DNA from 2 places in the Brevundimonas sp. UYEF29 genome. Region 1 is predicted to be linked to the other one. Evidence: predicted binding sites of a transcription regulator. Region 1 holds the regulator's gene; the other holds the start of a gene.
What was found. Region 1 encodes LexA, which represses DNA repair genes until DNA is damaged. Its sites were predicted from a motif close to ATGTTCNCNANNTGTTCT; they were not measured.
Positions count from the first base shown of each region.

Region 2: recA (recombinase RecA) is a predicted target of LexA. The motif match lies at 2,022-2,039, and genes of this name have one in related genera.

Region 1 is NZ_JBEPNH010000001.1:369,547-373,961, reverse strand. It holds gene ABIB58_RS01965 (ComEC/Rec2 family competence protein) at 1-1,431, shown strand, start outside; gene lexA (transcriptional repressor LexA) at 1,412-2,110, opposite strand; gene trpC (indole-3-glycerol phosphate synthase TrpC) at 2,229-3,023, opposite strand; gene trpD (anthranilate phosphoribosyltransferase) at 3,020-4,057, opposite strand; gene ABIB58_RS01945 (anthranilate synthase component II) at 4,060-4,415, opposite strand, start outside.
Region 2 is NZ_JBEPNH010000012.1:4,843-9,257, reverse strand. It holds gene ABIB58_RS14710 (M20/M25/M40 family metallo-hydrolase) at 1-251, shown strand, start outside; gene ABIB58_RS14705 (MHYT domain-containing protein) at 331-1,971, shown strand; gene recA (recombinase RecA) at 2,141-3,223, shown strand; gene ABIB58_RS14695 (3-hydroxyacyl-CoA dehydrogenase NAD-binding domain-containing protein) at 3,632-4,415, opposite strand, start outside.

The DNA.
Region 1 (4,415 bases):
CGGACCGGCGGGATCGCCGCCGCCATGACCACCAGCCATGAAACCTGGATCAGTCAGGAGGACATGGATGTGATGCGCGATTCCGGCCTGGCGCACATCCTGTCGGTATCAGGGCTGCATATGGCCATCGTCGGCGGTTTCGTCTTCTTCGCCGTGCGGCTGGGCGTCGCAGCTTGGCCTTGGTTGGCCCTGCGGGTTCACGGCAAGAAGGTCGCGGCATTGGCGGGCCTGACGGCGGTCGGGGTCTATCTGGTGGTGTCGGGCGCGCCGCCTCCGGCCGAGCGGGCCGCCATCACCGCCTCCATCGCCTTTCTCGCCATCCTGCTCGATCGGCAGGCGGTGACGATGCACGGCCTGGCGGTCGCGGCCTTCATCGTTCTGGCGATCCAGCCTGAGGCGATCGTCACGCCCGGTTTCCAGATGTCGTTTGCGGCGACGGCGGCCTTGGTCGCTTTGGTCGAGGCCTGGCCGAAGCGCCCGCGCGAAATATCCGCGCCTTGGCCGATCCTGGCAGTCCAACGGCTGGGCGGTTGGTTGACGGCGGCTGTGGCAGCCAGCGTCGTCGCAGGATTGGCGACGGGACCGTTCGCCATGCAGCATTTCAACCGCACCGCCATGTACGGACTGCTCGCCAATCTCGGCACGTCGCCCGTGGCGGACTTCATCCTGATGCCGGCGCTGGCTCTGGGCGCAGCGCTTGAGCCTTTGGGGCTCGGCGGACCGTTTCTGGCGGTCGCGGGCTGGGGCGTCGACCTGATGCTGGCGATCGGCACGTGGACGGCGGGATTGCCCGGCGCGGTCAGAACCGTCGCCAGCGCGCCGAACTATGTCCTGCCGATCGCCTTTCTGGGCGTGCTGTTCGTCTGTCTGTGGCAGGGCCGCCTGCGCTGGTTGGGATTGCCGTTCGCAGCTGCGGTCCTGATCTGGCCGCGTGAACCGACGCCGGACCTCTGGATTGGCGATGGCGGGACGAACGCCGCCTTTCATCGTGACCAGGCGGCGGTCGTCGTGCGGCCTGGCGTGCGCGAATTTGCAGTCGATCTCTGGTCACGGAGACGGGGGCTGACGATGACGGACCGGTCGGAGACGGGCTGGGTCTGCAACCGATTCTCCTGTCGACCGGACACCGATGAAGCGGGGCCGGTGGCGATCTGGTGGGGGCGAAAGTCGCCGAGCTCCGACCAGATGGAAACGTTATGCCGTGCAGCGCCTGTCGTCAGCGTCCGCGCCGTCGTCACTTCGATCCCCAGCGCGTGTCAGGATCGCCTTGTCCTGGACGGCGTGGATTTTGCGCGGGGTGGGGCGGTGGAGTTGTGGCGCGTCCGCTCGGACGCCCCGAATCGATGGCGCGCGGTGTGGACGGCCGACGTTCGCGGCGACCGCCCCTGGACGCGTCAGTCCGATCCGGAGGTCAGTGATACCGGCGCATGAGGCCGACCAGCTTGCCCTGGACGGCGACTTGATCGGAGCCGTAGATCTTGGTCTCGTAGTTACGGTTGGCGGGTTCCAGCGCGATCGACGCGCCCTTCTTGCGTAGGCGCTTCAGCGTCGCCTGCTCCCCCTCCACCAGAGCCACCACGATCTCGCCGGAGGCAGCGTTGTCGGTCGATTTGATCACCACCATGTCGCCATTCAGGATACCGGCTTCGATCATGGAGTCGCCTTCGATCTCCAGCAGGTAGTGCTCGCCAGAACCCAGCATCGATTCCGGAACCGGATAGCGGGCGGTTTCATGCTCGATCGCGTCGATCGGCGTGCCGGCGGCGATCTTGCCCATCAGCGGCAGTTCGCGGGTGTCGTTGGCCGCCATCGGAGCCGCAGGTCTGACACCGCCGCCGCCCTCGATGACGTCGGGCTTGAACCCGGCGCGACCGCGCGGCGCGCCGGCCGTCGCCTGCTCGGGCAGTTTCGTGACTTCCAACGCGCGGGCGCGGTGAGCGAGACGACGGATGAAGCCGCGTTCCTCCAGCGCCGTAATGAGCCGGTGAATGCCGGACTTGGAAGCCAGATCGAGCGCCTCCTTCATCTCGTCGAACGAAGGGGAGACGCCGGTCTCCTGGATGCGTTCATGGATGAACATCAGCAGTTCGTGCTGTTTGCGCGTGAGCATCGCCAGGCCCTCATGCGCCCGCCGACGAATCGGAACGGGCCGTGAACATTTGTCGATGTTCTGTAAGTGTTCCTTGCTAATGTCAACTTAACGGCGAGGCTTGCCGCCGCGCTTCGGCTCAGACCGCCAGCAGCTGACGGGTGGCGGCCTCGACATCGGCCTGCCGCATCAGGCTTTCGCCAACCAGGATCGCCTGGGCATGGGCAGCCGAGACGCGCGCCACGTCGTCGGGCGTGAAGATGCCGCTCTCGGCGACCAGCAGAGCGCGCACGGGGCTGAGCATCGACAGCCGTTCCGTGGTTTCCAGATCGACCTCGAACGTGCGCAGCGAGCGATTATTGACTCCCACCAGATCGCCGCCGAGCGCACAGGCGCGCGCCATTTCTTCCTCGTCGTGGGTCTCGATGAGCGCGTCCATCCCAAAGCGTTCGGCTTCCGACAGCAGTTCAGCGGCCAGGCTGTCATCGATCATGGCGAGGATGATCAGGATGCAGTCGGCGCCAAGGACGCGGCTTTCGGCTACCTGCCAGGGATCGACCAGGAAATCCTTGCGCAGGCAGGGCAGGGCGACGGCCTCGCGGGCCTGGGCCAGATAGGCGTCGTCGCCCTGGAAGCTGGGACCATCGGTCAGCACCGACAGACAGGCCGCGCCGCCGGCCTCATAGGCGCGGGCCAGAGCCGGCGGATGGAAATCGGGCCGGATCAGGCCCTTGGAGGGGCTGGCCTTCTTGATCTCGGCGATCAGGGCGGGACGACCGGTTTCCTCGCCCACACGTTCCAAGGCAGCGCGAAAGCCGCGTGGAGCCGATGCGGCGCGGGCCAAGGCTTCGATCGCGTCCTGTGAAGTCGCTGCCTTGCGGGCGGCGACGTCCTCGCGCTTGTAGGCGGCGATGCGGTCCAGAACGTCGGTCATGCGGGCTCTTCGCTTTCCAGCGGCGTGGAGGTGATGCGGGCCAGGCGATCCAGCGCCACGGCGGCTCGACCGTCATCGATCGCGGCAGCGGCGAGCGCGGCGCCCTCGGCCAGATCGGCCGCGCGATCCGACACCACGAGGGCGGCGGCGGCGTTCAGCAGCACGATGTCGCGGTAAGGGCCAGTCGCGCCTGCCAGAAGCGCGCGCAGGGCGACGGCGTTCTCCTCGGCGTCGCCGCCGCGAATGTCTGCGATAGAGGCACGCGGCAGGCCGGCATCCTCGGGCGTGACCTGGAAGCGGCGAACCGCGCCGTCCTTCCATTCGGCGACGTCCGTGGGGCCGGAAGTCGCCAGTTCGTCCAGGCCCTGGCCGTGAACGGTCCAGGCCCGGGTGGCGCCCAGCCGGCCCAGCACTTCGGCCAGCGGCTCCAGCAGGCGTGGATCATAGACGCCCATGACCTGTCGTCTTGCAGACGCCGGGTTCGAAAGCGGTCCCAACAGGTTGAAGACGGTGCGAAAACCGATCTCGGCCCGCACCGGCCCGACATGACGCATCGCCCCGTGATAGGCAGGCGCGAACAGGAAACAGATCCCCGCCTCGTTCAGCGCCTTCTTCTGCTGCGCCTGCGACACCATCAGGTTCACCCCCAGGATCGACAGGACGTCGGAAGAGCCTGATTTCGATGACATCGCCCGATTGCCATGCTTGGCGACCTTCAGACCGGCGCCGGCCAGAACCAGGGCTGCGGCGGTCGAGATATTGTAGGTGTGCTGACCGTCGCCCCCGGTGCCGCAGGTGTCGATCACCTCATAGGGGTGATCCAGCGTCAGGGCGGCCTCGCGCATCGCGCCCGCGAAGGCGGCGATCTCGTCCACGGTCTCGCCGCGCATCCGCATGGCGGTGACGGCGGCGGCGACTTGCGACGGGGTCGGCTCGCCGCGCAGGCAGGCGGCGAAGAAGTCGTGCGCCTGCTGGGACGTCAGGGGATGGCCCTCGACCAGTCGGGCGAGGATCGGCTTGAACCCGTCGCCCACGGTCAGGCGGCCGCGAGGCGCTTTACGCCGGCGATCTCAAGGAAGTTGGCCAGCATATCGTGACCGTGTTCGGTGGCGATGGATTCCGGGTGGAACTGCACGCCGTGGATCGGGCGGGTGCGATGCTGCAAACCCATGATCTCGCCGTCGGCGGTCCAGGCGGTGACCTCCAGATCGTCGGGCAGGGTTTCGCGCCTGACCGCCAGCGAGTGATAGCGCGTGGCGGTGAAGGGCGAGGGCAGGCCGGCGAAGACGCTCTGGCCCTCGTGCAGGATCGGCGAGGTCTTGCCGTGCATCAGGGTCTTGGCGCGAATGACGTCGCCGCCGAAGGCCTGGCCGATGGCCTGATGACCCAGGC
Region 2 (4,415 bases), on a different contig from region 1:
GCTCGTGGGCGTCCTTTGCGCCCGCCGTCGTCGCCACAGCCCTGGTCGGCGGGTGGTTGCTGGTTCAGGGGCACGGCGTCTTCCTGGGCGTCGGCATGGACATGCCTGGCGCAGTGGGGCCGATCGCCCTGATGATCGCGATGTTGGTCCGCCCGCTGGCGCCGCACTCGGGGCGGGCCTTGCCGATCTTCGCCGCCGCCAGCCTGGCGCTGGCCGTCGCGGTCGCCGTGGGGGCCAGGTTGGTCGCTTGATCCGGATGCGTTTCGAAGTCGTCCGAGCGAAGAAACCGGGCTAAGCATACCGCTGCTGTTTTTCGGGGCCTCGGCGCGTTTGCACCATCTTCACGTCAATCCGTTCACCGTCCTGTCGCTGGCGATAGCGATCCTGGGCGCGTGGACGGCTCTGGATCTGTTCAACCGCACCCGCGACCAGATCGGCGCGACGCGGTTGCGTTGGCTGGGCGTCGCGGCCCTGGCGCTGGGCGTCAGCATCTGGTCGATGCATTTCATCGCCATGCTGGGGTTCGAGACCGAAGGCCCCGTCTTCTATGATCCCGGCCTGACGCTGGTCTCCTTCCTGCTGGCGACGGCCGGCACATCCTTGGCCTTCCTTACGGCGGGGACGGCGCAGGCCAGCCCCTTGCGACTGGCGCCGGCGGCCCTGCTGATGGGCGGGTCCATCGTCGCCATGCATTATGTCGGGATGGCGGCGATGCGGATGAACGCCGTCCTGAGCTATCAGCCCGTGCTGGTCGCCCTGTCGGTTCTGGTTGCGGTCGCCGCGGCCTATGCCGCCCTGATTGCGGCCCGCCAGGAGCGGAGCCTGGCCTGGCGCGCGGTCGCCGCCGTGATCCTGGGTCTGGCCATCGTCTCCATGCACCATGTCGGGATGGCGGCCCTGATCCTGACTCCGATCGCCGACGCAGGGCCGGTGGAGGGCGGAGCGTCGCCGGTCGTACTGGCGGTCGCGGTGACGACCGGGGCGGTGACGTTGCTGTTTCTCGCGCTGGGCGCCTCGATCGTGGATCAGCGCGCCAATGTCCTGGCGGCCGTGGACGCAGGCGGCGTCGGCTTCTGGGAAGCGACCCTGCCGATGAAGACGACGATGATGTCAGGCCGCGCGCGCGAAATCCTGTCCATCGACGCGGACAGCCGTCTGGGAGCCACCGAGATCGGCGATCGTCTGTCGCCCGAGGATCTGCCGCTGCATCGTCAGGCGCTGAAGCGCGCCCTGGCGGGGGAGGGCGAATATGATCAGGAATGGCGTCTGCCGGCCTCGGGCCGCTGGATCCATCTGAGGGGGCGCCTGATCCGCAGTCGTTCGGGCCGGCCGATCAAGATGTCGGGCGTCATCACCGACATCACCGATCGCCGTGAGGCCTTCGCCGCCCTGGCCGACAGCGAACGCTTGCAGCGATTGCTGATCAACGAACTGAATCACCGGGTGAAGAACACCCTGGCCACGGTGCAGTCCATCGCCCACCAGACGGCGCGGCGCACGCCGGATGTCGCCACCTTCACCGCCCTGTTCGAGGCGCGGCTGGTGGCCCTGTCCAACACGCAGAACCTGCTGACGGCCGCGAACTGGGAGCGTGTCGATCTGCGCGCCATGCTGGCTCAGGAACTGGCCCCCTATGCCGAGGAACAGGTTCGCCTGACCGGTCCGGCCGTCGATCTGAACGCGCAGCAGACGTTGGGCATGGGGATGGTCTTTCACGAGCTGGCGGTGAACGCCGCCAAATACGGCGCCCTGTCGACCGCTTCGGGCTGTGTGCGGGTCGACTGGTCCGTGGCGAACGGCCATCTGCTGCTGGATTGGGTCGAAAGCGGCGGGCCGGCGGTATCGCCGCCTCAGCGCAAGGGTTTCGGTTCGGTGCTGATCGATTCGACCATCAACCGTTCGCTGCGCGGCTCGGCGGTCATGACGTACGACCCCGAGGGCGCCAGTTTCAGCCTTCGTCTTCCGCTCTAGTCTGCGTCAAAAACGGTCGTAGGTTTTGGCTGTTCTCGTTTTGATCAATGAGAACATCTTGTGAACCGGAACAAACCATGCACATAGTCGGCCTCACGAAACGGGGGCGGGTCCAGGCGGGTCTCTCCCAAGCTTAATGACAGGAATCATGGCAAGGGAGACGAAGGCAATGGCTTCACAGGCGGCACTCAAGTTGGTGGGCAAGGACGACGGCGACAAGCAACGCGCCCTGGAGGCGGCGATCGCGCAGATCGATCGCGCCTTCGGCAAGGGCTCGGTGATGAAGCTCGGCAAGGCCGGGCAGGTGAATGAGATCGAGAGCGTCTCGACCGGTTCGCTGGGCCTGGACATGGCCTTGGGCATCGGCGGCCTGCCGGTCGGGCGGGTGATCGAGGTCTTCGGCCCGGAATCCTCGGGCAAGACGACTTTGGCCCTGCACACCGTCGCCGAAGTGCAGAAGAAGGGCGGGGTCGCCGCCTTCGTCGACGCCGAACATGCGTTGGACCCGGTTTACGCCCAGAAGCTGGGCGTCAATCTGGACGATCTACTGGTGTCCCAGCCTGATACCGGCGAGCAGGCGCTGGAGATCGTGGACACGCTGGTCCGGTCGGGCGCCGTGGACATCGTGGTCGTCGACTCCGTCGCAGCCCTGACGCCGCGCGCCGAGATCGAGGGCGAGATGGGCGACAGCCTGCCGGGCCTTCAGGCGCGCCTGATGAGCCAGGCGCTGCGCAAGCTGACCGCCTCGATCTCTAAGTCGAAATGCATCGTCCTGTTCATCAACCAGATCCGTCACAAGATCGGCGTCATGTACGGCTCGCCCGAGACGACGACGGGCGGCAATGCGCTGAAATTCTACGCCTCGGTGCGCCTGGACATCCGCCGCACCGGCGCGATCAAGAACCGCGACGAGGTGGTCGGCAACACCACCCGGGTCAAGGTGGTCAAGAACAAGGTCGCCCCGCCGTTCCGCGAGGTCATCTTCGACATCATGTACGGCGAGGGCATCTCCAAGCTGGGCGAGGTCATCGACCTGGGCGTCAAGGCCGGCATCATCGAGAAGTCGGGCAGCTGGTTCAGCTATGACTCCACCCGCATCGGTCAGGGCCGCGAGAATGTGCGCGAGTTCCTGAAACAGAACCCCGACATCGCCGCCTCGATCGAAAAGAACGTGCGCGCCTCGACCAACAAGATCGCCGACGAACTGCTGGGCACGCCCGAGCCGGACGAAGGCCAAGACCTGGAAGGCTGACGCCAGCCTCCGAGGCTGGGCGGACTGTCAGAGTGTGCCCTGGTCTCGGTCCGGTCTTTTCACCGCTACTCCGTCGCCCCTAGCGACCCGCCACCGACCCCGCGAAGGGCGGCGGAGCGACCCGCTCGACCTCGTGTCGGGCGGGTCTTTTTGTTTCGTGAGCGGTGCCGATCTTTCTTTCGTCATTCCGGGCGAAGCGTAGCGGAGACCCGTAACCCAGCGGCGCGCATGAGCGCGAAGCTGTCGCGGACTGATGCCCCGAGATTCTGCGATGGAAATATCGCTTTCGGCGCCGCTGGGTCCCCCGGTCGCGCTTCGCGCGCCGGAGGATGGCGAAAGTCAAACGCTAAACGAAAACGGGCGACCCGAAGGCCGCCCGTTCCGTTGTCTGTGGATGTCCGCAACCGATCAGGCGGCGGCCTTCTCCGGGGCGAACTTGCCGTAGAAGGTCTCGTTCTTGGCGGCCATGTCGCGCAGCAACTGCGGGACCTTGAAGCGGTCGCCATACGTCGCGGCCAGACGGTCGGCGGTCTCGACGAACTTGGCCAGGCCGATGCCGTCGATCATGCTGATCGGACCGCCGGTCCAGGGCGCGAAGCCCCAGCCTAGGATGGCGCCCAGGTCCGCTTCGCGCGGATCGTCGATGACGCCTTCTTCCCAGCAGCGGGCCACTTCGACAGCCTGACGATACAGCAGGCGCGTCTTCAGTTCGTCGATCTGGGCGAAGGCGGTCGGCTCTTCCGGCTGGTCGATGCCCTTGGTGGTGGGGGCCAGTTCGCCCAGACCCTTCCAGATCGTCTTGGGCTTCTGATCGTAATCGTAGAAGCCCTTGCCGTTCTTGCGACCGAAACGCCCGCCCTCGACCATCTTGGCGACGATGTCTGCGCCTTCCGACGGCACATATTTGTCGCCCAGATCCAGCGCCGTCTGTTTGGCGATCTTGTAGGACAGGTCCAGGGCGACGTCGTCGTGCATCTCCAGCGGGCCGCGCGGCATGCCGGTCATGCGGCCGACATTGTCGATCAGGGCGGGGCCGTAGCCCTCTTCCAGCATCGCCATGCCCTCCATCAGGAAGGTGGAGAAGCAGCGCGAGGTGTAGAAGCCGCGGCTGTCGTTGACCACGATCGGCGTCTTCTTGATCTTCAGCACATAGTCCAGCGCCTTGGCGATGGCGGCCTGACCCGTCTGTTCG